Regions from separate parts of the Streptomyces sp. NPDC050085 genome, predicted to be linked through region 1. Evidence: riboswitches for the same ligand, from Rfam matches in the RefSeq annotation. Region 1 holds a riboswitch; each other region holds the start of a gene.

What was found. A riboswitch is a leader RNA that binds a small molecule or an ion and turns the genes downstream of it on or off. The one in region 1 is predicted to bind cyclic di-AMP.
Positions count from the first base shown of each region.
Region 2: another riboswitch for cyclic di-AMP. It lies ahead of ACIBUY_RS00845 (peptidoglycan DD-metalloendopeptidase family protein); the one in region 1 lies ahead of ACIBUY_RS19440 (NlpC/P60 family protein).
Region 3: another riboswitch for cyclic di-AMP. It lies ahead of ACIBUY_RS07860 (M23 family metallopeptidase); the one in region 1 lies ahead of ACIBUY_RS19440 (NlpC/P60 family protein).
Region 4: another riboswitch for cyclic di-AMP. It lies ahead of ACIBUY_RS16000 (M23 family metallopeptidase); the one in region 1 lies ahead of ACIBUY_RS19440 (NlpC/P60 family protein).

Region 1 is NZ_JBITJZ010000004.1:714,758-721,922, forward strand. It holds gene pcrA (DNA helicase PcrA) at 1-304, opposite strand, end outside; gene ACIBUY_RS19435 (ScyD/ScyE family protein) at 375-1,475, opposite strand; cyclic di-AMP (ydaO/yuaA leader) riboswitch at 1,735-1,917, shown strand; gene ACIBUY_RS19440 (NlpC/P60 family protein) at 1,925-3,124, shown strand; gene ACIBUY_RS19445 (NACHT domain-containing protein) at 3,131-7,165, opposite strand, start outside.
Region 2 is NZ_JBITJZ010000001.1:200,971-208,135, reverse strand. It holds gene dxs (1-deoxy-D-xylulose-5-phosphate synthase) at 1-1,062, shown strand, start outside; gene ACIBUY_RS00865 (aspartate aminotransferase family protein) at 1,059-2,444, shown strand; gene ACIBUY_RS00860 (helix-turn-helix domain-containing protein) at 2,537-3,163, shown strand; gene ACIBUY_RS00855 (DUF6126 family protein) at 3,166-3,297, shown strand; gene ACIBUY_RS00850 (tyrosine-protein phosphatase) at 3,318-4,118, opposite strand; cyclic di-AMP (ydaO/yuaA leader) riboswitch at 4,499-4,668, shown strand; gene ACIBUY_RS00845 (peptidoglycan DD-metalloendopeptidase family protein) at 4,674-5,432, shown strand; gene ACIBUY_RS00840 (SGNH/GDSL hydrolase family protein) at 5,619-6,437, shown strand; gene ACIBUY_RS00835 (SIMPL domain-containing protein) at 6,592-7,165, shown strand, end outside.
Region 3 is NZ_JBITJZ010000001.1:1,821,767-1,828,931, forward strand. It holds gene ACIBUY_RS07845 (GNAT family N-acetyltransferase) at 1-2,282, opposite strand, end outside; gene ACIBUY_RS07850 (HPr family phosphocarrier protein) at 2,482-2,763, shown strand; gene ACIBUY_RS07855 (GntR family transcriptional regulator) at 3,012-3,698, opposite strand; gene ACIBUY_RS07860 (M23 family metallopeptidase) at 3,957-4,745, opposite strand; cyclic di-AMP (ydaO/yuaA leader) riboswitch at 4,758-4,922, opposite strand; gene ACIBUY_RS07865 (pitrilysin family protein) at 5,199-6,566, opposite strand; gene ACIBUY_RS07870 (pitrilysin family protein) at 6,584-7,165, opposite strand, start outside.
Region 4 is NZ_JBITJZ010000003.1:769,198-776,362, reverse strand. It holds gene trmB (tRNA (guanosine(46)-N7)-methyltransferase TrmB) at 109-888, shown strand; gene ACIBUY_RS16010 (PrsW family intramembrane metalloprotease) at 945-2,252, shown strand; gene ACIBUY_RS16005 (aldo/keto reductase) at 2,253-3,200, opposite strand; gene ACIBUY_RS16000 (M23 family metallopeptidase) at 3,388-4,425, opposite strand; cyclic di-AMP (ydaO/yuaA leader) riboswitch at 4,437-4,573, opposite strand; gene ACIBUY_RS15995 (PP2C family protein-serine/threonine phosphatase) at 4,778-5,881, opposite strand; tRNA gene ACIBUY_RS15990 (tRNA-Met) at 6,077-6,150, opposite strand; gene ACIBUY_RS15985 (alginate lyase family protein) at 6,209-7,165, opposite strand, start outside.

The DNA of each region.
Region 1 (7,165 bases):
GGACGCGGGTCTTGCCGGAGCCCGCGCCCGCGACGATGAGCAGCGGGGCACCACCGTGCACGACGGCCGCCCGCTGGTTCTCGTTCAGCCCGTCGAGCAGGGCCGCCGGGTCGATCACCGGGCGCGGGGCGCCGTCGCGGTAGTGGGCGTCCCTGGCCGGGGGCACGTCGAACTTCCCGCCGAACAGGTCGTCCGGGATCGGCTCCGGGGCACTGTCGTGCTCGGGCTCCTCGGGCGGCGGCGGGGGCTCCTGCGTACCGCTCTGGAGGCTGGCCAGGAAGTTGTCGTCAAAGAGGCTGCTCATCGCCTTACGAGTCTAGGCCGCCCCACTGACACCACGCCGCCACCTTCACAAGACCCGAAAGACCGGCAGGTCAGAACCCCGTGATCCGCCAGACCTGGCCGCCGGGGGACTTCTTGCCGCCCTCCATCACCGTCCCGTCACGGTCCGCGACCGACCAGGCGGAGACGTAGACGCTGCCGTCCCGGCGGTCGACGGCGACGCCCGCGGGGAACGGCACCTTCATGCTCGTACGCTTCCCCGTCCCGTGGTCGACCCTGGTGACGGCCCCGGCGAAGAGCTGGCTGACGTACAGGTCGCCGTGGCCGCCCACCGCGAGGCCGGTGATCGAGCCGAAGCCGGACGTCCAGCCGAGGATCCTGCCGCGGGGGCTGACCTTCCAGACGCGGGCGGTGGGCCTGGTGGCCTCGCCGTTCAGGTCGCCGACGTAGAGGTTGCCGTCGGGGCCGAGGGCGAGCGAGGTCGGGACCGCCTCGTGGCCGTTGTGGTTCGGGAAGACGGTGAACGGCTTCGCCTTTCCGTCGGGCGAGACGACGATCAGGTCGTTGCCCGCCGCGTCCGCGACGACGGTCCGCCCGTCGGGAAGCGCGAGGACCGCGTACGGGTTGGAGTCGACGCTCGCCCTGTGCGGGTTGTGCTTCAGCTCGACGGCCGCGATGTCGGCGGCGACCTGGTAGCGGCCCCAGTCGAGCCGGAGCAGTTTGCCGAGCGTGTTCCACGGCCTGCCCCTGGGCACCTGGTCGGGCGGCGCCCACGTCATGACGCCCCAGGCACGGCCGTCTCGCACGGAGACGCCGTCGAGGCCGGTCGCGAAGCCGCCGTCCTTCGTGGCGGCGGACGGCAGGCCCTCGACGAAGCGGAACCGTTTGCGCTGTCCGTCCTCCCAGTAGATCTTGGTGACCGCGGCCGACGTGCCGATGCAGGTGTCGCCCTCGGGTCCGCCGCCCGGCAGGCACTTCCTGCCGCCCCGGCCGGCCTCGGCGACGTACAGGCGTCCGTGGTCGACGGCGAGCTGGCGCGGGTTGTCGAGCCCGCGTGCGAGGACCTCGACGGCGGGCCCCGCGGGCGTTGCGGGCGTCGCGACGGCCGGGCCCGCGCTCAGTGCGACGCCGACCGCGACCGCGGCCCCGGCGGTGGCGGCGACGGCCCTGCGTCCCTGGCTGCTGACACTCATCTCCGTACCCCCTCAGTCCATGGGGGCAGGACCCTAGTAGGGACAAGTCGGCGGACTCCGTAACTCCGGGAAGACTCCGGGCAATCCACGGACAACTCGGCGCAGATCCTTCCGGATTGACCACGGGGAGCGAGGCCCGGCGCCAAGGTCACGAAAATGTATCGGGCATATCGAACATCAACCTTCACAGCAGCAACACGAGTTGGCTACGGTGCTGCTCGGGCAGCCCGTCCCCCCGCCCGCGAGCAACGCGGCGAGCGGGCAGCCCCCGCCGAGTCCCGTACGCCGTGAGGCAGGGAACCGGGGACCCAACCGACCTTGGGGTGAATCGGCTCAACAGCTCATGCAGACAGGGCAGTTGACCGTAGGGCAGCCTTCCGTACGCGAGTACCACCAGCCCGAACCCGACAGCTAACCCGGTAGGCGGACCACGGAAGGAGTCGCCTCTCTTGGCGTCGCACCGCAAGCCGCGCACCCGCTCCCGAATAACCGGCGGTCTTCGCACCACGCCCGCGGTCGGGATCACGACCGCGGCCCTCACCTCCGTCGCCCTGCTCTCGCAGACGGCACAGGCCGCGCCCGCGCAGCCGGACCGGCCGAGCCTGGAGGAGGTGCAGAAGAAGGTCGACACCCTGTACCGGCAGGCCGAGGTCGCCACGCAGAAGTACAACTCCGCCAAGGAGCAGACCACCGCCAAGAAGAAGCAGGTCGACAAGCTTCTCGACGACATCGCGCAGCGCACCGAGAAGATGAACGCGGCCCGCCAGGAGCTGGGCCGGTTCGCCGCCGAGCAGTACCGCACGGGCGGCGTCAGCGACACCGCGACGATGTTCCTCGCCGACAACCCCGAGGACTACTTCGCGCAGGACCAGCTGATGAACCGGATGACGTCCCGCCAGAAGAAGGCGGTCGACGACTTCCAGACGCAGGCGCGCACGACCGCGAAGAAGCGCACCGAGGCGCAGGAGAGCCTGGAGCAGCTCTCCACGTCGCAGACCGAGCTGAAGACCTCGAAGCAGAGCGTGCAGACGAAGCTCTCCGACGCGCGCGAGCTGCTGTCGAAGCTGACGGCCGAGGAGAAGGCGCGGCTCGCGAAGATCGCGCAGGCCAAGGAGGAGGCGGCCCGCAAGAAGGCCGCCGAGCTGGCCCGGCAGCAGAAGGCCGCGGAGGAGAAGAAGCGCCAGGAGGCCGAGCAGGCGAAGAAGGACGAGGAGTCCTCCGGCTCATCGGGTTCGTCCGGCTCGTCCGGCTCGTCCGACGGCTCCGGTTCCTCGGACTCCTCCGGCTACGCCGCCAAGGCCGCGAAGGCGCTCGCGTTCGCCAAGTCCCAGGAGGGCAAGCCGTACGTGTGGGGTGCCACGGGCCCCGACTCCTACGACTGCTCGGGCCTGACGCAGGCCGCGTGGAAGGCCGCCGGCATCTCGCTGCCGCGCACCACCTGGGACCAGGTGGAGGTCGGCACGACGGTTCCCCTCTCCGACATCCAGCCGGGCGACCTGGTGTTCTTCTACGACGACATCAGCCACGTCGGCCTGTACCTCGGCGACGGCATGATGATCCACGCGCCGAAGCCGGGGGCGTACGTGCGCGAGGAGTCCATCTACTACGACGGCACGGCGTCGATCCACAGCGTGGTGCGCCCGGCCTGACCGGCCCTAGGGAAGCGGTGCGAGTCCCGGTATCGCCCTGCGGTACCGGGCCACCGCCGCCCACGACGCCTCGGGTTCCACCGCGAGCTTGGCGCGTGCGGTGGTGAGGAGGTCCACGGCGTCCGGACCCGCCGCGCGCAGCCGTGCGAGGTGCGGGGCGACGTCGGCGGTGTCGGCGGTGTCGGCGGTGTCGCCCTCGACGAACGTACGGATCAAGGTGGCGCCCAGGGCGAGATAGGCACGGACCTGGCTGACGGTGTGCGCGCTCCGGTAGTCCTGCGGCGGGATCGTCGGCGCGTCCTGGATCAGCGCCTCCCAGTCGGCAGCCGTGACGGGGGCCTGCGAGGCGTCGGCGATCCACCGGGCCACGGCCGGTGCCTCGTCCCCGGCGAGAGAAGCGGCGAACCGGGTCTGCGCGGAGAGCACGGTGCGCGCGTCGTCCTGGATCAACTCGCTTGCCAGCGGCGCGAGTTCGGCCACGTCTCGCAAGGCGCGCGTGGTGGCGAGGCTCATCACGCCGCGCAGCAGGTCGCGCGGCAGTCCGCCCGAGAGGATCTGGCACAGCCACAGGTACGGCTCGGGCAGCCACACCCCGCGCAGTTCGAGCAGCGCACGCGCCTGGTCGACCCCGAGCGGGCGGACGGCGACCACGCGGTCGAAGGCGCTGTCGAAGGTGGTGCGCACGTCGAGGACGCTGCGGCCGAAGGCGGTGAGGGCGTCCTCGGACACCGCGACGAGGAAGTGGCAGCCCCTGATCCCGAAGATCACCTTCAGGTCGTTGAGGAATCGCTCGGCCTCCTGGGCGTCGCCCAGCTTGTCGAGTTCGTCGATGCCGATGACGACGCGGCCACCGAGCGGGCGCCGTTCGAGAGCGACGAGGTCGAGCAACGAGCGGAACCGGGCGACCAGTTCGGGGTAGGCGAGCACCTGCTCCGTGTGCTGGACCTGGGCACCCTCGGCCAGCTGCAGGCCGCCGGGGACGGCGAGTTGGGCGGTGCGGCTGCGCAGCACGGTCAACTGGTAGTGCAGCATGCGCAGATGGCCCCGGGCCGCGGCATCGGCCCGACCCTCCGCATACCGGTGGCCGCGTGTCGCCGAACGGCGCGAGACCACGCGCGCCCAGCCGAAGCCGACGGCCACCAGGAGCAGCCCGCCCGCGAGCCACAGCCAGCGCGGGCTCACCGTCCAGATCCGGCCGAGGACGTCGCTGAGGTCGGGCCAGAGCCCGGCGCAGAACGCGATGACACCGCCCGCCACCACCGCAAGGGCCGCACCCGCACGCTGCAGCCGGACCGCACGCTGCCCCGGCTCGGGCCCCGGCCTGCCGTCCGCGCCGCTGTCCGCACCGGTGACCTTGCGGCACACCTCGGCGAAGAGGTGGATGAGGAACTCCCTGGGGTCGTACGAGGTCGGGGCGGGTACGAGCACAAGGAGGTCCTCTGCGGCGCGGCCGGCGTCCGGCGCGCAGAACCGCTGCATCAGGCTGCTCTTCCCGGCGCCGCGCGCCCCGCTCACTCCGATGCTGGCGCTCTCCAACTCCCGTAGCAGATAAGCGGTCTGCTCGGCCGCGTCGGTGGCGAGGATCTGGTCGAAGCCGCGCGTGCCGGTCAGCCGGGAGGGGTCGATGCCGGGGAAGGTGAGCGTGCCCGCGTCCCGGTCGGCGCGCAGCCGGTCGCGCAGGAACGGCATGACGCCGTCGCGGGCCACCGTGTTCAGCCAGTCGCGGCGGGCCTGCAGCGCGGCCGCCCGGTAGCGGGAGCGGGGCGGGCGGATCTCGGGCCAGCGGGCGGGGTCCTGGGAGGCGAGGTCGTCGTGGAGGTCCGCGTAGGGGCGGGCGTTGATCCAGGCCAAGAGGGCGACGATGCCGACAGCGGCGGATACGAGGGGGACGGGAGCGAGCCGGGTCGACGCGCCGTCGATGAGGCCGAGAGCGGCGGTCCCCGAGATCGCGGCGAGGACCAGTCCTGCGGGCAGGCGCAGTCGGGTGGCCCACCTGCCGGCGGACCCGGAACCGTCCATCACCCACCCGAAGCTCGTGGCCATCCCGACGGCGACCACGGCGAGCGCGGGCAACTCGTCCCAGACGCTCACGGCCTGGTGCGCCCCCGGAATCCTGGCCCCGAGGCTGCCGAGCCCTGCGGTCACGGCGGCCCACAACAGGAAGCGGTAGAGGTAGGTGAACAGCGGTCGGGTCCACCAGGGTTGACGTACGGCGGCCGTCAGGTCGCGGTGCGCCCGGCGGAAGCGCTCGTAGTGAGCGGCAGCGGCCTGGGCGATGGTCGGCAGTTCCTCGTCCAGCGCGCTCCGGGCGAGGTCCGCCACCCGCTCACGCGCGCGGACGTGCCGCTGCGGGTCGCCGCCCGCCGCGTACCCGATGTGCGCGACGGACTCGGGGAGGTCGAGGACCTCGTCCCTGATCTCGTCGCCGTGCCGCTCCAGCGCGGCCCGGTGCGGGGTGTCGGAGCCGACGCGCTCGGCGAGCGTCACCCGGATCAGATCGTGCCGGAAGGCGTAGCAGCCGGACCCGTATCCCTCGGCCGGGGTCAACAGGCCTTCCCGCACTGCCTCTTCGAGGAACCCGGGCAGGCGAGGGGGGAGTTTGTCCTCCATGCTCAGGGAGAAGTACGCGAGGCGGAAGCGACCCGCACAGGTGCCGAGCAGCAGCACGCCCAGGAAGAAGGGGAGCACGATCATGGCGGTCGTGACGGCAGCCGTCCACGGATCCGATCCCTTCTCCAGCGCATCGCGCAGCACCGGGGCGCACTGCGGGAGTCCCAGGACCAGGGTCACGGCCACCGCGGTGACGAGCGCCGCCCTGCGGTCCGCCGTCAGATCCGCCACCCGGCGCCCCGCGACCGGTTCCGCATCGGGCACCACGAAGCCGAGTGCCGCACCGGCGAGCGGGGAACAGGCCGCCACGGCGAGGCCGAACCAGGTCGCCGCGTCACCGCTCGCGCGGCCCCCGGTGCAGGTGGCGTACAGGAAGGCGCCGAACAGCGCGCCCGCCGACGCCCCCACCGCCACGCGCCACCACTGCGGGTTGGGGATGAGCCGCCGCGGGCGTGGTGGGTGCCACATCCCCAGGAACGGTGCGGCAGCCAGCATGGCCAGCAGCTCGCCGACCGCCACCAGCCAGCCGCGCCGCGTCGACGGGAACGACAGGAAGAACGGGATCAGCGCGAGGACCCGCCAGACGAACTCGGGGGCGCGCCGCTGCGACATCCGGAACCACAGGAGCTGGGCGTCCCCCTCCCGGCCCATCATGTCGGTGACCGTCTCCAGCCACGTGCGCCGGTCGGACCCGCTCCACCGCTCGAGATCGGCCGCCGGGTCGGCGGTGTCGAGGACGCGCCGGCGCACGTCGTCGACGCCCGCGAAGCGCACCTCGTCGAGGAGTTCGCCCGGCACCCGGCCCTCGCTGGCCGCGTACGCCCCCATGGCCAGGGTGAGCATCCACGGCGACGACAGCGCCTGCGCCACGGGTCCCTCGGGCCGCGCACGCACGGCCGACGCGACCCCCTCCCAGCGCCGGTCCCCTCGCAGGAATCCGGTGATCTGCTCGGTGTGCAGCGGCTGGATCCGGGCGGCGGTGCCGAGCCTGTGCCGCAGGGCAGGACCCAGGTTGTCGTAGGCCTCGGTACGGCAGGTGGCGATGTACGCGGCACCCGCACGGCCGTACTGCAGACGGTTCAACACCTCGACGGCCAGGCCTCGTTGGGCCGCAGGCAGCTCGTCGAGCCCGTCGATGACCGGGAGTACGAGCCCCAGGTCCACGAGGTCCACCGCGGACCGCGCCGACACGCGGTAGTCGGACGTCAGGCGCTGGACGATCCACTCGCGCAGCGGCTGCGCGGCGGGGTCCCACGAGGCGCACCTCAGCAGCACCGGGACGCGATCACCGCCCGTCCGACGTTCCAAGAGGGTGTGGGCGAGGCGCCGCGCCGTGTCCGTCTTGCCCGAGCCGGGCGGTCCCACGAGGACGAGCCGGGGGTCGGCCTGCGCCAGGTACCGGTCCGCTGCCGACGACAGGGCCGCGATCTG
Region 2 (7,165 bases), on a different contig from region 1:
TGCCTCACCGAGAAGGGGCGCGGCTACGAGCCCGCGCTCGCGGACGAGGCCGACCGGTTCCACACCGTCGGCGTGATGGACCCGCTCACCTGCGAGCCGCTCGCGCCCTCCAACGGGCCTTCCTGGACCTCCGTGTTCGGGGACGAGATCGCCGCGATCGGGCGGGAGCGCGAGGACGTCGTCGCCATCACCGCGGCCATGCTGCACCCGGTGGGGCTGACCAAGTTCGCCGAGCAGTTCCCCGACCGGGTGTGGGACGTCGGGATCGCCGAGCAGCACGCCGCCGTGTCGGCCGCCGGGCTCGCGACGGGCGGGCTGCACCCCGTGGTCGCCGTCTACGCGACCTTCCTCAACCGCGCCTTCGACCAGCTGCTGATGGACGTCGCCCTGCACAAGTGCGGGGTGACCTTCGTGCTCGACCGGGCCGGCGTGACCGGCGTCGACGGGGCCTCGCACAACGGCATGTGGGACATGTCCGTCCTGCAGGTCGTGCCGGGTCTGCGGATCGCCGCGCCGCGCGACGCCGATCAACTCCGGCTGCAGCTGCGGGAAGCCGTCGCCGTGGACGAGGCGCCGACCATGCTGCGCTTCCCCAAGGAGTCCGTGGGCCCGCAGATCCCGGCGATCGACCGGATCGGCGGCATCGACGTCCTGCACCGGACGGACGCCCCGCGCGTCCTGCTCGTCTCCGTCGGCGTCATGGCTCCCGTGTGTCTGCAGGCCGCCGCGCTCCTGGAGGAGCGCGGCATCAACTGCACGGTCGTGGACCCCCGTTGGGTCAAGCCCGTCGACCCCGACCTCGCGCCGCTGGCCGCCGCGCACGAACTCGTTGCCGTCGTGGAGGACAACTCCCGTGCGGCGGGCGTCGGTTCGGCCGTCGCCCTCGCCCTCGGGGAGGCCGAAGTCGACGTACCCGTACGGCGGTTCGGGATTCCCGAGCAGTTCCTGGCGCACGCCAAGCGGGGCGAGGTGCTCGCCGACATCGGCCTGACCCCCGTGGAGATCGCGGGGCGGATCGGCACCAGCCTGTCATTGAAAGCCGGCAAGGAGAACGACGTATGAGCAAGGAGTTCGACCTCGGCACGCTGCTGGCCGAGCGCGGTGCCGAACGGTACGAGCTGCACGCCAAGTACCTCAACCACCAACTGCCGAAGATGCTGCACACCATTGGATTCGACCGTGTCTACGAGCGGGCCGAGGGTGCGCACTTCTGGGACGCGGACGGCAACGACTACCTGGACATGCTCGCCGGGTTCGGGGTCATGGGCCTCGGCCGGCACCACCCCGTCGTCCGCAAGGCGCTGCACGACGTCCTCGACGCCTCGCTCGCCGACCTGACCCGGTTCGACTGCCAGCCGCTGCCGGGGCTGCTCGCCGAGAAGCTGCTCACGCACAGCCCGCACCTGGACCGGGTGTTCTTCGGCAACAGCGGCACGGAGGCGGTGGAGACCGCGCTCAAGTTCGCCCGGTACGCCACCGGCAAGCCCCGCGTCCTGTACTGCGCGCACTCCTTCCACGGGCTGACGACGGGCTCGCTGTCGGTCAACGGCGAGGACGGGTTCCGCGACGGATTCGCGCCGCTGCTGCCCGACACCGCCGTTCCCCTCGGTGATCTCGACGCCCTGGCAAGGGAGTTGAAGAAGGGCGACGTCGCCGCGCTCATCGTCGAGCCGATCCAGGGCAAGGGCGTGCACGAGGCGCCGCCCGGCTATCTGCGGGCCGCGCAGGAACTCCTGCACAAGCACAAGGCGCTGCTCATCGCCGACGAGGTGCAGACCGGTCTCGGACGGACCGGCGACTTCTACGCGTACCAGCACGAGGACGGTGTCGAGCCGGACCTCGTGTGCGTGGCGAAGGCGCTCTCCGGCGGCTACGTGCCGGTCGGCGCGACCCTCGGCAAGGACTGGATCTTCAAGAAGGTCTACTCGTCCATGGACCGCGTCCTCGTCCACTCGGCGAGCTTCGGCTCGAACGCGCAGGCCATGGCCGCGGGGCTCGCCGTCCTGTCCGTCATGGAGGACGAGGAGACCGTCGCCAACGCGCGGGTGATGGGGGACCTGCTGGCGTCCCGGCTCTCCGCCCTCATCGACCGCTACGAGCTGCTGAGCGACGTCCGCGGCCGCGGGCTGATGATCGGCATCGAGTTCGGCAGGCCCAAGTCCCTGAAGCTGCGCAGCCGTTGGACCATGCTGCAGGCCGCGCGCAAGGGCCTGTTCGCGCAGATGGTCGTCGTGCCGCTGCTGCAGAAGCACCGGATCCTGACCCAGGTCTCCGGCGACCACCTCGAAGTCATCAAGCTCATCCCGCCGCTCGTCGTGGACGAGGCCGACGTCGAACGGTTCGTCGAGGCGTTCACCGCCGTCATGGATGACGCGCACAGCGGGGGCGGCCTGATGTGGGACTTCAGCAAGACGCTCATCAAGCAGGCGGTCGCCAACCGCTGACCGTTCGCTCCGGGACTCGGAGGCGCCTTTCCCGCCTTGCCTCTGAGGCAAGAAAGTTGCCGCACAGGCAGGGCTCTGGCTGAATCGTCAGCATGAGCCCTGCCCTCCCGGCGGAGAGCCCGGAGCCCCCGGAGCTGCCCGCCGTCGCGCCCCAGCTGCGCGCCCTGCGCCGCCGCGCCGCCCTCACGCTCGAGGTGGCGGCCCGCTCCGCCGGCCTGTCGCCGGCGCATCTGTCCCGCCTGGAGACCGGTCAGCGTCAGCCGTCGCTGCCGATGCTGCTCCTGCTCGCTCGTACCTACGGTACGACGGTCTCCGAACTGCTCGGCGAGACCCCCGCAGACCGGGACGCCGTGGTCCGCGCCCGCGCCATGGAGCCCACCGAGGCCGGCGGCTGGACCTACTTCCAGGCCGGCGCCCCGGGGCGCGGGATGCAGGCGCTGCGCGTCCACATCCCGCACGGGTCGCAGGGCGACATGGTGCGGGTCCACCCCGGCGAGGAGTGGCTCTACGTCCTTCAGGGGCGGCTGCGGCTGCGCCTCGGGGACACGTCGTACCGGCTCGACCCCGGGGACAGCGCGCACTTCGACTCGCTCACCCCGCACCGGCTCGCGGCCGCGGACGAGGGCGGGGCCGAGCTCCTCTTCGTACACACCCTTCTCCAGAGCCCGACCGCCGCGCTGTGCCTCGGCCCGGCGGCCGGCCAGATCCGGGAGGTCTGACCGTGAGCGAACACCGCGACATCGAGGACAAGCTGCCCCGCGGCATCTGGATCCGGGTCCTCGTGTACGTCTTCGCGGGGCATGCCCTCGCGGCCTTCATCTATCTGCTCTTCATGCTGGGCGGCGGCCAGTAGGAGCCCGGTCCGGTCAGGGCTCAGTCCAGCAGGCGCTCGCGGAGCCGGTCGCGCTCGGCCGCGGTGAGGCGCAGACCCTCTTCGAGGTAGCGGTCCGTGCTGCCCCAGGTCTGCTCGATGGTGTCGAACGCCGCGTTCAGATAGGTGGCGCGGGCGTCGAAGAGGGGGCTGAGCAGCTCCATGATCTCGGGGGAGTAGGCGTCGCTGCCCGCGGTGCCGCTGCGGCGGACCTTGTAGCGGCGGTGCTTCTCGTTGGACTTCAGGTAGTCCGCCTCGATGGCGTCGCGCTCCACGCCCACGGCGAGCAGCGTCACCGCGATCGACAGGCCCGCGCGGTCCTTGCCCGCCGCGCAGTGCATCAGGGCCGGCGTGCTGTCCTCGGCCATCGCATGCAGGACGTGGCTGTGCTCTGCGGTGCGCTCCGTGACGATCGTGCGGTACGAGCCGATCATGCGGTCGGCGGCGCGGCCCTCGCCGAGCAGGGTGCGTAGCTGCTCTATGTCGCCCTCGCGGACCATCTCCCAGAACCCGGCGCCGTCCGCCGGGTCGGACAGCGGCAGGTTCACGTTGCGCACACCGGGGAGCTCGACGTCGGCGCCCTCGAGCCGCTGGTCGGCGGCGTTGCGGAAGTCGAAGATCGTGTGCAGGCCGAGCGTGGTCAGGAACGCCGCGTCCTCGTCCGTGGCGTGCGCCAGGTGACCGCTGCGGTAGAGCACGCCCGGGCGCACGCGCCGGCCGTCCACGGTGGGGAGGCCGCCCACGTCCCGGAAGTTGCGCACTCCGCTCAGCTCGGGCTCGGTGGACGGGGCGTGCTGCGTCACGGGGGCTCCTCCCGGTCGGGTCGCGGGCGTGAATCGCCCGCCGCGCGTTCCTGACGATACGACATGGGTTCCCAGGGCAACGATCTGTCCGAATTGATCCGTTCTTGGCTAACTGTCCCTAATTCACGGGGGGTTGAGAGACGGCGCGTGAGCAGGCTCATAACCGTGACGGTCCGTGGTTGCCGTCCCGGATTTCCCTCCCGGAAATTCCCGCAGGTAAGGCACCGGTAAAGCAGGGCCGTCGACGCAGGGTGACACAGGGAACTCTCAGACGATCAAGAAAGTGGCACCGCGGGTGAATTCGCCGCTTGTCGCCGTCATTCCCACTGCCTTACGGTCGCCAATCACTCCGGTCGGAACGCCTAGTCCTGCCACCGATCCGGATTTCCGAACCACGACCCGTGACGGCAGGAGCGGGGGACCCACAGGCAGTACGCCGCCCGGGAATTCCCCATGCGGCTAGGGGTGAAGCCGTGCCCGTTCCCCGGGCCCGGCCGGACATCTCCAGTCCGAACCCGACAGCTCACCTCGTAGGCGACGGAGAGGAAATCCGCCATGCCCGCCAAGGGAAAGCACCGCCGTTCCACGTCCCGCCGCTTCACCCGTGCCGCCGCCGTCGCCTCGGCCGGTGGCGCCGCGCTCGCCCTGCCGCTGATCGGTGCCACCGGCGCCCACGCGGCCACGGCCGACACCACCGCGAAGACGTACACGGTCAAGGCCGGTGACACGCTCTCGAAGATCGCCAAGGCGCAGGACGTCGACGGCGGCTGGAAGAAGCTGTACGCGGCCAACAAGAGCGTGGTCGGTGCGAACGCCGAGCTCATCAAGCCGGGCATGAAGCTCACGCTGGACGGCGCGGCCGCCAAGGGCTCCGCCACCACGGCCACGACGGCGAGCGCCACCACCACCGCCGACTTCGTGAAGCCGGTCGACGGCACCGAGGGCACCGCCTACCACCAGTCCGGCTCCATGTGGTCCAGCGGCTACCACACCGGCACCGACTTCGTCGTGCCCACGGGCACCGGCATCAAGGCCGTCGGCGCCGGCACCGTCGTCTCGGCCGGCTGGGACGGCGCGTACGGCAACGAGGTCGTCATCAAGCACGCCGACGGCTACTACTCCCAGTACGCCCACATGTCGTCCCTCGGCGTCTCCGCCGGGCAGACCGTGACCGCGGGCCAGCAGATCGGCCTGTCCGGTGCGACCGGCAACGTCACGGGCCCGCACCTGCACTTCGAGATCCGCACCTCGCCGAGCTACGGCTCGGACGTCGACCCGCTGGCGTACCTGCGCTCGCACGGCGTCTCCGTCTGACGGTCCCGTCCGACCGGTCTGCCCGTCCGACCGGTCTGCCCGACCGGCCGGTCCGCGAGGCCGCTCCACGCGCGATCCACTCGGCACCCGGGGATATTCCCCGGGTGCCGAGTGGGTTTTCTCACCACCCGTCAACCCCTCCCTACGATCGCGTAGGTCACATCCGAGGGTGAAAGATGTGTGGTCGTGGCAAACGAATCGAGATCACTCAGCGGCGGCACGATTCGGTCCTACGCGGCGGTGGGGGACAGCTTCACCGAAGGCGTCGGGGACCCTGGGCCGGACGGGAACTTCGTGGGGTGGGCCGACCGGCTCGCCGTCCTCCTGGACGACCGCGTGCCCGAGGACACCTTCCAGTACGCGAACCTCGCCGTGCGCGGCAAGCTCATCGACCAGATCGTCGAGGACCAGGTCCCGCGGGCGATCGACCTCGCCCCCGACCTGGTGACGCTGGTCGCCGGCGGGAACGACATCATCCGGCCCGGCACCGACCCGGACGACGTGGCCGAGCGCTTCGAGAAGGCCGTGGCCCGGCTCTCCGAGGCTGTGGGGACCGTCATGGTCGCGACCGGCTTCGACACCCGGGACGTGGCCGTCCTCAAGCATCTGCGCGGCAAGATCGCCACGTACAACATGCACGTGCGCGCGATCGCCGACCGGTACGACTGCCCCGTGCTCGACCTGTGGTCCCTCAAGTCCATCCAGGACCGCCGGGCCTGGGACGAGGACCGGCTGCACCTGTCGGCCGAGGGGCACACCCGGGTCGCCCTGCGCGCAGGTCAGGCGCTCGGCCTCGAGGTGCCCGCCGATCCGGAGCAGGCCTGGCCGCCGCTGCCGCCGCGCGGCACCTTGGAGGTGCGGCGCGACGACATCCACTGGGCGCGGGAGTTCCTCGTGCCGTGGATCGGGCGGCGGCTGCGCGGCGAGTCCTCCGGCGACCGGGTGGAGGCGAAGGGGTTCCTGGACCCGCACACCATCAAGGCGCACCTGGAGTCCGCCTCCTGACAGGGGTCTTCCTGGGACGGGTCCTCGTGAGAGGGGTCCTGTCCCGCCGGTGAGGTGACCGGGCGGAGTGGCGTGCGCGGGCCGGGTGTGCGCGGGTGCTGGGATGTCGGCTGCCCGCCGTCCGGCGGGCCCGACCGGGAAGGACCCCGATCCCATGTCTGTACGCACCCGCCACTGCGCCGCGCTCGCCGTGGCCCTGCTCGCCGTCGGACTGCCCGCGGTTCCCGCCGTCGCCGCGCAGGGGGCACCGCCCGCGGCGAGCGCCGTGGCGCCCAGGCCCACGACCCTGACCGTGACCGGGGAGGGGCTGGCCAGTGCGGCGCCCGACATGGCGACCGTGACGGCGGGCGTCGAGGTCAAGGGCGGCACCGCGAAGGAGGCCCTGGCCGCGCAGAGCCGCGCCGCCGACGCACTGCTTGCCGCCGTGCACAAGGCGGGTGTCGCCGACCGCGACGTCCGCACCGAGAGCCTGTCCCTGTCCGCCGTGTACGAGACCGGACCCGAGCCGGGCGCCGCCCCGAAGCTCACCGGGTACCAGGCCGCGCAGGGATTCTCCGTGAAGGTCCGCGCGCTGAAGAAGACCGGCGCCGTCATCCAGGCCATCGTGGACGCCACCGGTGACGCGGGCCGGGTCAACGCGGTTGTCTTCGACGTCGCCGACCCGAGCCGGCTGCGCGCCGACGCCCGGGCGGCCGCGCACGCCGACGCACACGAAAAGGCCGTCCAGT
Region 3 (7,165 bases), on a different contig from region 1:
TGCGGGGCCGTCGTCTTGAGGGCGACGGGGTAGCCGAGGGTGCGCGCGGCCTCGGCGGCCCGGTCGGCGTCGGGTGCGGGCAGCGTCCGGCGTACCTCGATGCCATAGCGGGACAGGAGCGCGAGGGCGTCGTCCGGGGAGAGCTCGATGCCGCGCGGCTCGTCCTGACCGGCGAGGAGTTCGGCGATGAGGGCGGCGGCCCCCGACTCGTCGATCGCCTCGTACTCGGGCACCTTGCCTGGCTCGGCCGCGTCGCGCCGCCACTGGGCGTACTTCACGACTTCGGAGAGCGCGCGGACGGCACGCTCGGCAGCGGGGTAGGCGGGGATGAGGCGCGGGGTGCCTTCGGGGAGCTCGGTCGTCTCGGGAGCCGGGCGGGGTGCCTGCGCGCCCCGCGCGTTGGGCCCGGTGCTGGCCGCCGCGGACAGTGCCTCGGCGAGGCCGCCCAGCTCCACGTGGACGACGAGCACGGGCTTCGTGGGCGCGGTCGCGGCGGCCGCGCTCAGCGCCGCGGCCAGGTCCGCGTCCCGTGCGGTGAACTCGCCCACGGCCGGTATGGCGGTGACCACGACGGAGTCGGTCTTGTCGTCGGCGAGCGCCTCTTCGAGGGCGGCCCGGAACTCCGCCGCGGAGGCGGCCGTGGTGAGGTCCCGGGGCGTCTTGGGCCGCAGCCCTTCGGACAGGCACACGTCGTAGGTGAGCAGGCCGAGGGACTCCGAGTTGCCGAGGATGGCGACGCGGGGGCCCGCGGGGAGCGGCTGGCGGGCCAGCAGGAGTCCGGTGTCGACGAGTTCGGTGATGGTCTCGACCCGGATGACGCCGGCCTGGCGCAGCAGTGCGGACACCGTGGCGTACGGCAGACGCGTGGCGCGGACGGCGTGCCCGGTGGGGGCGATGCCGCTGTGCCGGGCTCCTTGGACGACGACCAGGGGCTTGGCTGCGGCCGTGCGGCGGGCGAGGCGGGTGAACTTGCGCGGGTTGCCGATGGATTCGAGGTACATGAGGGCGACGTCGGTGTCCGGGTCGTCGTACCAGTACTGAAGGACGTCGTTGCCGGAGACGTCCGCGCGGTTGCCCGCGGAGACGAACGTGGAGACGCCGGTGACTCCGGTGACTCCCCCGCCCCTGCGGTGCAGCCGGGACAGGAGGGCGATGCCGATGGCGCCCGATTGGGCGAACAGGCCGATGCGGCCGGGGCGCGGCATCTCGGGGGCGAGCGAGGCGTTGAGCCGTACTTCTGGTGAGGTGTTGACCACCCCGAACGCGTTCGGCCCGACGATGCGCATCCCGTAGGTGCGGGCCTGGCGCACCAGTTCGCGCTGGCGCTCGCGGCCCTCGGACCCGCTCTCGGCGTATCCGGCGGAGACGACGACCAGTCCCTGTACGCCGCGCTCCCCGCACTCGGCGACGACCTCGGGCACCTTCGGCGCGGGCACGGCGACGACGGCCAGGTCGACGGGCTCGGCCGGGTCGATGTCGCGCACGGAGCGGTGCGCCGGGACGCCGTCGAGCTCGGTCAGGTCCTCGGGGAAGGACTGGTTCACGGCATACAGGCGGCCTGTGAAACCCGCGTCCTTCACGTTGTGGAGAACGCTGCGGCCCACCCCGCCGGGCGTACGCCCGGCACCGATCACGGCGACCGAGCCCGGCGCGAGGATGCGGTGCACGGAACGGGCCTCGGCGCGCTGCTCGCGGGCGCGCTGCACCGCGAGGGACGCCTCGGTGGGCTCCAGGTCGAACTCCAGGCGGACCACGCCGTCCTCGAAGCTGCGCTTCTGGGTGTACCCGGCGTCCGTGAACACCTTGATCATCTTGGTGTTGGCGGGCAGTACCTCGGCGGCGAACCGGCGGATGTCGCGCTCCCGGGCGACGGCCGCGATGTGCTCCAGGAGTGCGGATGCGACGCCGCGCCCCTGGTGGGCGTCCTGCACGAGGAAGGCGACCTCGGCCTCGTCGGCGGGCGCGGAGGCGGGCCTGCCTTGGGGGTCGATACGGTCGTAGCGGACGGTCGCGATGAACTCGCCGCCGATGGTGGCGGCGAGCCCGACCCGGTCGACGTAGTCGTGATGGGTGAAGCGGTGGACGTCCTTGTCGGACAGACGCGGGTAGGGCGCGAAGAAGCGGTAGTACTTCGACTCGTCCGAGACCTGCTCGTAGAAGCTGGTCAGGCGCTCGGCGTCCTCGGTGGTGATGGGCCTGATCCGCGCGGTGCCGCCGTCGCGCAGCACCACGTCGGCCTCCCAGTGGGCGGGGTAGGCGTGCCGGTCCGACGGGGTCTCCATGCCGCAAGAGTAGGGCGGGCCTCTGACAAGTGGGGCCAAGCCGGCGCTCGTCGTACGGGTCGCGGCCCGCGCGCGTGGGAGGCAGGCTAAGGAAGGCCGAAGGGCAGTGCGCGCAGGGGACCCGGGTCCGCGTCGAGCACGCTCCCCGGTGTGTGAGAATGGTCTAGACAACCGTGAGTCACCTGAAGGGCAGCATCACATGGCTGAGCGCCGCGTCAACGTCGGCTGGGCCGAGGGCCTCCACGCCCGCCCCGCCTCCATCTTCGTCCGCGCGGCCACGGCGGCCGGCGTCCCGATGACGATCGCCAAGGCTGGCGGCAACCCCGTCAACGCCGCCTCCATGCTCGCCGTGCTCGGTCTCGGCGCCCAGGGCGGCGAGGAGGTCGTCCTGGCCTCCGACGCCGAGGGTGCGGACGCCGCTCTCGACCGTCTGGCGAAGCTGGTCGCCGAGGGGCTCGAGGAGCTTCCCGAGACCGTCTGATCTCCACGGCGATCTCCGCCGGCACGACGGAGCCGCGCGTTTCCCTTCGGGGGCGCGCGGCTCCGTCGTTCTCGCTTTCAAGCACGTTCAGTCGCGTTCGGACGCATTCACGCGCGCCAGGATCACGCGGTACCGAATTCCGGAACCGCGCCCTTCGCATAACTCGATACATAACTCGATCAGGGCAGCGAAAAATATCGCGCGACCTATTCGACAAATATCGCACTTCTTTGTATACGGCGCGCCTGTTAATGCTGAAGTCCCGCCGTGTTTACGACATGTTGCGAAGTCCTCACACGCTCACCCGCGCGCGCGAGGCGCAGTCGATGGGCGCTCGAGGCGCGCTCGGTGTGCAGCGCGGTCAGGGCGCGGGCGCGCTCGGCGTCCCCGCGCGCCACCGCGTCGACGATGGCGCCGTGCTCGGCCCATGACTCGGCCGGCTGCGCCGGGGTCTCCACCGCGTACATCCATGCGATCTTGTGGCGCAGCTGGGTCAGCAGGGTGATCAGGCCGGGGCTGCCGGAGGCCTGGGCGAGCGTCTCGTGGAACCAGGTGCCCAGGGAGCGCAGGTCCTCGCTCTGACCACGCCTGGAGCGCTCCTGGCCCAGCCTGACCAGGCCACGCAGGACCTTGAGATGGGCCTCTGTCCGGCGCTGGGCGGCACGCGCCGCACCCAGCGGCTCGAGCAGCATGCGGATCTCCAGGAGGTCGACGGCCTCCTGCTCGGTGGGCTCGGCCACGCACGCGCCCGCGTGCCTGCGCGTGACGACGAAGCCCTCCGCCTCCAGGGTGCGCAGCGCCTCGCGGACCGGCACGCGCGAGACACCGTAGCGACGCGCGAGCAGTTCCTCGGTGAGCCTGCTGCCGCGCTCGTAGACACCCGCGACGATGTCGTCGCGGATCGCTGTGCATACCGAGTGCGCGGGAATGCGCATGACCCGACCTCCGCCTTAATCCCCGCGAAACGCGGTCGATTGACGCCCGTGCACGCGCGATGAGCACTCGTCCGGCGCGCTTGCCCAATGACTCTATTCCACCGCACTTGAATTTCCGACGGCAGGCCGAAATTCAGGGATATTTTTTGGACAGGGAAGGCCTGCGCGAAGGTCTGTGCGCGCGAAGCACGCGAAAGCCCCGACTCGGATCGAGCCGGGGCTTTCGTGAGGTGCGTGGTGCCGCTGGGGCAGCCGGCGTCAGACGCTCACACCGTGCGAGCGGAGATACGCGATGGGGTCGATGTCCGAGCCGTAGTCGGGGCTCGTGCGGGCCTCGAAGTGGAGGTGCGGGCCCGTCACGTTGCCGGTGGCGCCGGAGAGGGCTATCTGCTGGCCGGGCGTGACGCTCTGGCCGACGGAGACAGCGATGGACGACAGGTGCCCGTACTGGGTGTACGTACCGTCGTTCATCTTGATCACGATGTTGTTGCCGTAGGCGCCGCCCCAGCCGGCCTCGACGACCGTGCCGGACCCGACGGCGTGCACGGAGGTGCCGCTCGCCGCGTGGAAGTCGATGCCGGTGTGGCTGCCGGAGGACCAGAGCGAACCGCCGGTCTTGTAACCGGTCGACACGTACGAGTTGGAGATCGGGGCCACGAACGAGTTGAGGCGCTTGCGCTCGGCCTCGCGGGCGGCGCGCTCCTTGGCCTCGCGCTCCTTCTTGGCCTTCGCCTCGGCCTTGCGCTTGGCCTCCTCGGCCTTCTTCTTGGCCTCGGCCTCGGCCTTCTTCTTGGCAGCGGCCTCGTCGGCGGCCTTCTTCTGCGCGGTGGCCTGCGCGTCGATCTGGTCGGCCAGGGAGTCGCCGATGGCGATGGCCTGCGTCAGGCCGTTCTGCTCGGCGGCCGCGTGGTCGGCGGCGAGAGCGGGGGCGGCGAGGCCTCCGATGACACCGGTCGTGGTGAGCGCTGCGACACCCGCGACCTGCGCGGTGGTACGCGTGAGACGGCTCGGACGACGGTGCTTCCCGGTGGCACGGGTGAACGCCATGAAGGGGTTGATCCTTTCCTTCCCTCTCGCCTACCGGGTTAGCTGACGGGTTCGGAGCAGGAAGGTCTCCTACGGGCCCCCTCCCCTTACGGGAAGAGCGTCCGATTCACCCCAGGGACTGCGGTGGGTCCCCGGCTCCCCTGGCTCGCGCCGTGGGGGACTCGGCGATGACTGTCCGGTGTCGCGGACGCGGCACATAGGTGGCGGACAGCCGGACCGACGCTAAGCGGGACATCTTTCAATCAACAAACGGATCCCGGCTTTTGTTGTGCATGCCACAGAGCAGACAGGCAACCTCCGCCCCAATTCGGACATACGTGATCGATCGCCGATCAGAGACGGACGTGAGCGACGGCACGAGGCCCCGGTGGTCCGTGTGACCAACGGGGCCTCGTGCGGCATACGGACGCGGCGTAGGGATGCGGCCTACGGATGCGGCCTACAGAAGGGCGGTCAGCCCGCGACCACCGTCACCTCTCCGATGCCGAGGGCCTTCACCGGCTCCTCGATCTGCGCGGCGTCGCCCACCAGGATCGTGACCAGCCGGTCCACCGGGAAGGCGCTCACGACGGCCGCGGTGGCCTCCACGGTGCCCGTCTCGGCGAGCCGGCGGTACAGCTCCGCCTGGAAGTCGTCCGGCAGGTGCTGCTCGACCTGGTCGGCGAGAGTGCCCGCGACGTTGCCCGCGGTCTCGAACTTCAGCGGGGCCACACCCACCAAGTTCTGCACCGCCGTGTCCCGTTCGCCGTCCGTGAGGCCCTCCGCGGCCAGGGTGCGCAGGACCTTCCAGAGGTCGTCGAGCGCGGGCCCGGTGTTCGGGGTGTCCACGGAGCCGCTGATGGCGAGCATCGCCGCGCCCGTCCCGTCGGGGGCCGAGCGCAGCACCTGGGCGAAGGAGCGCACACCGTAGGTGTAGCCCTTCTCCTCGCGCAGCACCCGGTCCAGACGCGAGGTGAGAGTGCCGCCGAGGCAGTACGTGCCGAGGATCTGCGCGGCCCACACACGGTCGTGCTTGTCCGGCCCGATCCGGCCGATGAGCAGCTGCGTCTGCACCGCTCCGGGGCGGTCCACGATGACGATGCGGCCGGTGTCGTCGGCGGTGACCGGCGGCACCGGACGGGCCTCGGTCGTGTCCCCGGTCCACTCGCCGAGCGTGTCCGCGAGCAGGGCGTCCAGGTCGACGCCCGTCAGGTCACCCACCACTACAGCCGTAGCGGTGGCAGGGCGTACGTGCTTCTCGTAGAAGGCACGTACGGCCGCCGCGTCGATGGCGGTGACGGTCTCCTCGGTGCCCTGGCGCGGGCGCGACATGCGCGAGGTGGCCGGGAAGAGCTGCTTGGAGAGCTCCTTGGCGGCGCGGCGGGCCGGGTTGGCGCTCTCGTGCGGGATCTCGTCGAGCCGGTTGCGCACGAGCCGCTCGATCTCGCTGTCCGCGAAGGCCGGGGCGCGCAGGGCGTCGGCGAGCAGCGCGAGCGCCTTGGGCAGGCGGGAGACCGGCACCTCGAGGGAGACGCGGACGCCGGGGTGGTCGGCGTGCGCGTCCATCGTGGCGCCGCAGCGCTCCAGTTCGGCCGCGAACTCCTCGGCGGAGTGCTTGTCGGTGCCCTCGTTGAAGGCGCGCGCCATGATCGTGGCGACACCGTCGAGGCCGGCCGGCTCGGCGTCCAGCGGTGCGTCGAGGTTGATCTCGACGGCCACGACCTGCTGACCGGGGCGGTGGCAGCGCAGCACGGTCAGGCCGTTGGCGAGCGCGCCACGCTGCGGGGCGGGGAACGCCCACGGCTTGGCGGCGCCCGCCTGCGGCTGCGGGTGGAAGTCCATGGTCGCGAGCTGCTCGGTCACCGGCCCGCCTCCTCGTCGCTCTCGTCGCTCTCGTCTTCGGTCTCGGCGGGGGCCGTCGGTTCGTACACGAGGACCGCGCGGTTGTCGGGCCGCAGGCGCGCCTTGGCGACCTCCTGGACCTCCTCGGCGGTCACGTCCAGGACCCGCTGCACCGCGGTGAGGGCCAGCTGCGGGTCGCCGAACAGGACGGCGTAGCGGCACAGTTCGTCGGCGCGGCCGGCCACGGTGCCGAGCCGGTCGAGCCACTCGCGCTCCAACTGGGCCTGGGCGCGCTCCATCTCCTCGGGGCTCGGGCCCTCCTCGGCGAACCGGGCGAGCTCCTCGTCGACGGCGGCCTCGATGACCGGCACCTCGACGTCACCGGAGGTCTTCACGTCGAGCCAGCCCAGGGACGGCGCTCCGGACAGGCGCAGCAGCCCGAAACCGGCGGCCACGGCGGTGCGGTCGCGCCGTACGAGACGGTTGTACAGGCGCGAGGACTCGCCGCCGCCGAGCACCGTCAGGGCGAGGTCGGCGGCGTCGCACGCGCGCGTGCCGTCCTCGGGGAGCCGGTAGGCGGCCATCAGGGCGCGCGCCGG
Region 4 (7,165 bases), on a different contig from region 1:
TCGTACGGCATCGCGAGCCGCAAGCATGCCGGACGCCGTCCGCGCGGTCGTCAGGGGTGCCCCGGGGACGGCGCGGGGCCGGTGCGGAACACGTAAAATCGCCCCACTGTGTCTGAGTCCGAAACCCCCCAGCGCCCCGCCCCGCCCGCGCGCCCGAACGAGCCGCGGTTCCCGGACGGGCCCAAGCCCGACCCCGCCGGATCGCACTTCGAGCGGCGCATCCGCAGCTTCCAGCCGCGCCGCAGCCGCGTCACCACCGCGCAGGCCGATGCGCTGCAGCGGTTGTGGCCGAAGTGGGGCCTCGACATCGACGGGCAGCGGGTCCTCGACCTGCCCGGCATGTTCGCCGGAGCCGGGGTCGACCGCATCGTCCTGGAGATCGGCTTCGGCATGGGCGAGGCCACCGCGCAGATGGCGGCCGACGACCCGTCGACCGGCATCCTCGCGGCCGACGTGCACACGCCCGGCCAGGGCAATCTGCTGAACCTGGCGGACCGCGGCGGCCTGACCAACGTACGGGTGGCGAACGGCGACGCGATCATCCTGCTGCGCGAGATGCTCCCCGCCGACAGCCTCGACGGCCTGCGGGTCTACTTCCCCGACCCCTGGCCCAAGGCCCGCCACCACAAGCGGCGCCTGATCCAGCCGGAGTTCCTCTCCCTGGTCGCGGGCCCGCTCAAGCCGGGTGCGCTCGTGCACTGCGCGACGGACTGGGAGGACTACGCCGAGCAGATGCTCGAGGTGCTGACCGCCCACCCCGACTACGAGAACACGGTGCCGGACGGCGGTTTCGCGCCGCGGCCCGCGTTCCGTCCCCTGACCCGCTTCGAGGGCAAGGGCCTGGACAAGAGCCACGTCGTGCACGACCTGCTGTTCCGACGCCGGTAGCACCTCGTGGGGAAGGCCCCGTCGCGGCGCCCCGCATCCCTCGTTAGGGTCAATGAGTGGCCGCGTACCCCACCGTTCCGCATGAGCAGGACCACGCTCCCGGCGCCCGGCCGGGCGGCGCGGTCCGGCATCCGCGGTGGTGGGAGCGGAAGGGCGTGCGGGCCACGGCGCTCGCCACGCTGCTCGCGCTGTCCGGGGCCGTGATCGCGGCGCTGGTGCGGGAGCAGACCGGCACCGAGGGGTTCCTGGTCGGGCTCGGCCTCGCCGTGCTGCCCGTCCCGCTCCTCATATCCGCGTTCCGCTGGCTGGACCGGGTACAACCGGGCCCCTGGCGGAACATGCTCTTCGCGTTCGCCTGGGGCGCCTGCGCCGCGGCCCTGATAGCGATCGTCGCCAACAGCTTCGCGACCCGGTGGATCGAGACCGCCACCGCCGACCCGAGGGGCGCCGACACGATCGGCGCGACCGTCATAGCCCCGATCGTCGAGGAGTCCGCGAAGGCGGCGGCCGTGCTGCTCGTCTTCCTGTTCCGCAGACGGGACTTCACCGGCGTCGTCGACGGGGTCGTCATCGCCGGGGTCACCGCGACCGGCTTCGCGTTCACCGAGAACATCCTCTACCTCGGGAACGCCTTCGGGACCGACCAGTTGAGCGGCACGGGTCCCGGCTTCACCTCGGTGACGGCGGCGACGTTCTTCGTGCGGATCGTCATGTCGCCGTTCGCGCACCCCCTGTTCACGGTGCTCACCGGCATCGGCTTCGGGATCGCCGCGGCGATGGCACCCGAGCGCGGCCGCGCCCGCCGCGTCCTGCTGCCGCTGGCGGGACTGCTCTGCGCGATGGGCATGCACGCCTTCTGGAACGGCTCGTCGTCGTTCGGCGAGTACGGCTTCTTCGCGGTGTACGCGGCCTTCATGGTGCCGGTGTTCGGCCTCGTGACCTGGCTCGCGGTCTATCTGCGCCACCGTGAACTGCGCACCGTGCGCGAGGTGTTGCCCGCCTACGTCGCGGCGGGCTGGCTGGCGCTGCCCGACCCGTTCGCCCTCTCCTCGCTCAAGGCCCGGCGCCTGGCGCGGGAGTACGCGGCGCACTACGGCGGCAAGGAGGCGGCCACGGCGGTCGACGAGTACGAGCGGTACGCGACCTCGCTCGCGCTGCTGCGCCGCCGCGGCGAGAAGGGCCGGGCCGGCGCCGATTTCGTCGTACGGGAACGGGAGTTGCTGCAGGCGATGTGGCAGCGCCGCGGCTGCGCACAGCCCGCCCTCGCGTACGCCTCCCGCACCGCGGCCCCGGTCTGGGTGCCGCCGCTGTACGCGGGCCCGCCCATGGGACACGGCCCCGCGTACAACCCGTACCGCTACTGATCAGGCGGAGGCCGCGGTGAGACGGGCGAGCTCCGCCTCGGTCAGCTCCAGGTCGGCGACCGCGAGCAGCGCGGGCAGCTGCTCCACCGTGCGGGCGGACGCGATCGGCGCGGCCACCGTGGGCTGCGCGGCGAGCCAGGCGAGGGCGACCGTGGCGACCTCGGCGCCGTGGGCCTGCGCGACCTCGTCGAGCGCCACCAGGACCTTCTGGCCGCGCGCCGAGTCCAGGTGGGCACCGGCCTTGTCGGCGCGGACGCTGTCGACCGCGACACCCGGACGGTACTTGCCGGTCAGGAACCCGGAGGCGAGCCCGAAGTAGGGGGCGGCGCCGAGCCCGGCGCGCGAGGCGATGTCCTGCCGCGCGCCCTCGTAGGTGTCCCTGGACACGAGGTTGTAGTGCGGCTGGATGGCGACGTAACGGGCGAGGCCCTCGCGGTCGGAGAAGTCGAGGGACTCCTGCAGCCGCTCGGGCGAGATGTTGGAGACGGCGATGTCGCGCACCTTGCCCGCCTTCACGAGCTCGTCGAGCGCGCCGATGATCTCCTCGACCGGGATGGTCTCGTCGTCGTCGAAGTGCGTGTAGTAGAGGTCGATGTAGTCGGTGTCCAGGCGCTTGAGGGAGGCGTCGGCCGCGGCCTTGATGTTGTCGCCGCGCAGGCCGAGGAAGTCGGGGTGGCGGCCGACCTTGGTCGCGATGACCACGTCGTCGCGGTTGCCGCGCGCCTTGACCCACTTGCCGATGATGGTCTCGGACTCGCCGCCCTGGTTCCCGGGCGCCCAGGCCGAGTACGAGTCGGCGGTGTCGATGAAGTTGCCCCCGCCGGCGGTGTACGCGTCGAGCACCGCGAACGACGCGGCCTCGTCGGCGCTGAAGCCGAAGACGTTGCCACCGAGGCAGAGCGGGAAGACCTCGAGGTCGGAGGAGCCGAGCTTGCGAAGAGAAGTCATGTGACAGCTCAACGCCCGTACAGAATGCGGTATTCCGTAGACACGGCCGCAGACACAGCCGCAGACACAGCCGTAGACACCGCACGCCGCACAGACACCGCACGCCGTACGGGCGCACGGCGGAACCGGCAGCCCTGACGTCGGGGGGTTGCCGTCAGGACCGCCGGTTGTTCGGGGAGCCGGTGGCTCAGGGAGTGAGGCCCTTGCCGCGCAGCCACGCCGCCGGGTCGACACCGGTGGCGTCGCCGCCGGGGTGGACCTCCAGGTGCAGGTGCGGCCCGGTGACGTTGCCGGTGGCGCCCACGCGGCCGATGACGTCGCCGGTGTTGACCTTCTGGCCGACGCTGACGTTGATCGACGACTGGTGGCAGAACCACAGCTCGGTGCCGTCGTCGAGGGTGATGATCGTGCGGTAGCCGTACGCGTTCGCGTAGCCGGCCTCGGTGACGGTGCCGGAGTGGATCGCGTAGATCGGCGTACCGGTGGGGGCCGCGAAGTCGAGGCCCGTGTGGTAACCGGAAGCCCACATGGAGCCGGGCTGTCCGAAGGTGCCGGTGACCGTGTACGAGGCGACGGGAAGCTTGTAGCTCTTGGCCAGTTGGGCGAGGCGCTCGGCCTCGGCCTTCTTCTTGGCCGCTTCCTCCGCCGCCTTCTTCTCGGCAGCGGCCTTCTTCTCCGCGACGGCCTGCTTGGCGGCGGCTTCCGCCGCGGCCTTCTTGGCTGCGGCCTCCTGGGCCACGGCCTGCGCCTTGGCGTCGGCGGCGTCCTGCTGCGTCTCGGCCTGCTGCATGATGCGGGCCCGCAGCGCCTCGCCGGCGTCCGACTGCCCGTTGCCCACGGTGGTGAGCGGGGCGGCGGATGCGGCGGAGGACGAGGAGCCCGATTCGTCGGAGTCGGATATCAGTGCACCGACACCGGGCAGGGACTTCGCGTCGGGCAGCGAGTCCTTGACCGAGGAGAGGTCGGGCATCGATATGTGGACCGGGGGCTTGCCGCCCTGCGCGGTGGCGATGCCGCCCGCGCCGACGGCGGCGATCACGCCGACGCCGAGGACCGTGGAGCTGCGCGCGAGTCCGCCGCGCTGCCGGGAAACGCGGTGCCTGCCGCGGACGGGACGGACGGATTCCTCGGTGGGATTCCACTCCTCCCAGCTCTCCTGCTCGACACCGAATTCGCTGTCGGTGGAGCCGTGCAAGAACTCGGGGGCAGGACGGTTCGACGCCACGAAGGCGCTCTCCTTTCCTTCCTTCTCGCCTACCGGGTTAGCTGACGGGTTCGGAGCAGGAAGGTCTCCTACGGACGTGAAGTACCGCCCGATTCACCCCATGTTGGTGGTTCCCCGGCTCCCTTGCGGGATTAGGCGCGTGCGCACGGAGCCATCTCTTGTGACGGCTGGGACGACCGCGCTGCGTTATCGAACGTTAATAGACAGCAGACAGTAATTCCAAGCCGTTCCCACTGATCGTTCACGTCTTTGGCCAGGACTTAAGCCATCAAGACCGGGCAGAACGGGTCCACTTGACCGACACTCCGAACACGTCTCATTTCTGACGATGCGTCAATTGTTATGCGGAGAGTTACGGCCGGCGTACGGCGAGCAGCGCCATGTCGTCCGTGGCGCCGCCCCCGGTGTGCAGGCGCACCTCCTCGGCCAGCGCCGCGAGGAGTTCATCGGGCCCGGGGAAGAGCCGCCCCGAGAGCCGGGCCACGGGATCGTAGAAGGCGCCCTGCGCGTCCCGCGCCTCGGACAGCCCGTCGGTGTAGAGCAGCAGCGTCGCCCCCGCGGGGAACGGGGCCTCGGTGGCCCGGTCCGGCCAGGCGCCGAGCTCGCCCATGCCGAGCGGCAGCGCGGCCTCCTCCGGCCTGACCATGCTGACCGTGCCGTCGTCGAGCAGCACGATCGGTTCGGGGTGGCCGCGGTTGAGGACGCGTACGAGGTCGAAGCCGTGCGGGATCTCGGCGAGCACCGCGGTCGTGAACCCCTCGAAGTCGTCGATGCCGCGCCGCCGGGTGCCCTCCCTGGCCAGGGCCCGCTCGAGGCGCTGGGCGACCGCCTCCAGGCTGCCCTCCTGCTCGGCGGCCTCCCGGAACGCGCCGATCACGACGGCCACCGCGGCGACCGCGCCCATCCCCTTTCCCCGTACGTCGCCGACGACGACGCGTACGCCGTGCGGGGTGTCCTGCACGGCGTACAGATCACCGCCGATGAACGCGCCGGCCTGGGCCGCCTCGTAGCGCGCCGCGACGTTCAGCCCGCCGATCCGTCCGGCCGGTTCGGGCAGCACCGCGAACTGGGCGGCCTCCGCGATCTGCCGCGCGGAGGCGAGCTGTTCGTCGCTGCGGCGCACGATCCGGTTGATGAAACAGGCCAGGACGCACACCGTGGCCACGGTGACCATCTCGGTGATGTTGTCCGAGTGGAAGGCGTGGCTGAAGCGCAGATGGACGGCGACGATCGCCCCGATCGAGCAGACCCCGGCGAGGATCGTGCTACCCAGCGAGAAGAACGGGGCGGCGGCGAGGGGCGCCGCGCTGAACAGGGGGGCACCGGAGAACCCGGACGGGGTGAAGTACTCGTAGGCCGCGCCGCCGATGATCAGCAGTGCGGGCAGGAGGCGCAGGAAGGCACGGGTGCGGGTGGTGTCCGCGCCGTTTCTGTGCCGCCCTCCTCGCTGCCCCACCTGTGTTCTCCCTGCCGTCCGGCGCCCTGTGCCAAGGGTTCCCGGAGTAGGGGGTGGAGGCGAGCAGTGCTGGCCCATACGGATGACCGGGCGACCGGATGACCGGGCGACGGCGCGACGGGGCGACCGACCGACCGGGGCACCGGAAAACGAACCGAGGCCGGAATCTCGAAAGATTCCGGCCTCGGCCTTCAGTAGCGGGGACAGGATTTGAACCTGCGACCTCTGGGTTATGAGCCCAGCGAGCTACCGAGCTGCTCCACCCCGCGTCGGTGAACCCAACAGTACGCCATCAGGGCGACGGAACGCGAATCGCTTGTCAGGGGCCTACGCGGCGGTCGCGTGCGTCAGCGTCTCCCACGCCACGAACAGGTCGTCCGTCCCCTCCGGCCGCTGCTTCTGCGTGAGCTTCCGCGTCTGGGGCATCTCCATCTTCAGCCGCCCCTGGAGGTGGCTGAGCCCGACCTCCGTGTCGGGGCCCATGTCGCGCTGCACCTTCCCGCCGCACAGCCAGGACGGGGCCTTCGCGCCCAGCTGGTACTTGGAGTGGAACTCGAGCGCGGCCGCGAGCCGGTCCTTCACCTCGCCGTACAGGTCGAGACCCTGGTGCCAGGCGGTCTCGGCCATGTGGGAGGTCGCGGCGAGGGAGTAGCTGGCGTGCTTGAAGTTGCGGCAGGTCTCCTGGGACAGGCCGTCCTTGAAGGTCTTCTGCCCGAACCAGTACCGCTGCAGCTCCGCCGGGGTGTCGATGTCGCTGCCCTCCGGCTTCACCGGCAGCGGCCCGTCGGAGGAGAGGTAGAAGTAGGCGGGCACGCGGGAGCGGAAGTGGTGCACGGCCTTGTCGAAGGCGGCCTGGTCGTTGAGGTAGACGGCGGCGCTCATCGTCGCGTCGGCCATGACGAGGTCCCAGTTGCCGTTGAAGTCGGCGGACCCCGGCTCCACGACCGGCAGGTACACGTCGCGCAGCATCCGCTGGAACTTCAGCTCCTCGCCGTCCGGCCAGCCGTCGTACGTGTACTGCATCAGCTCGGCGGCCTTCGCCCAGGACGTCGCGGCCCAGGCGGTCTGCAGCCCGGCGTTGCCCTCGGTGTGCCGCTTCACCGTGCCCGACCAGGCGTCCATGATCTGTACGGCCTTGTCGGCGTGGGCCTTCTTGCCGGTGACGTTCCAGAGCAGGGCCTGCGTGTAGGCGGCGATGGCGTCCTCGCGCTCCTCCACGCAGCCCTGTCCCGGGCGGGTGTCGGGCGGGCACTCCACGGTGGCGTACGGCTTGGCCTTGTAGTC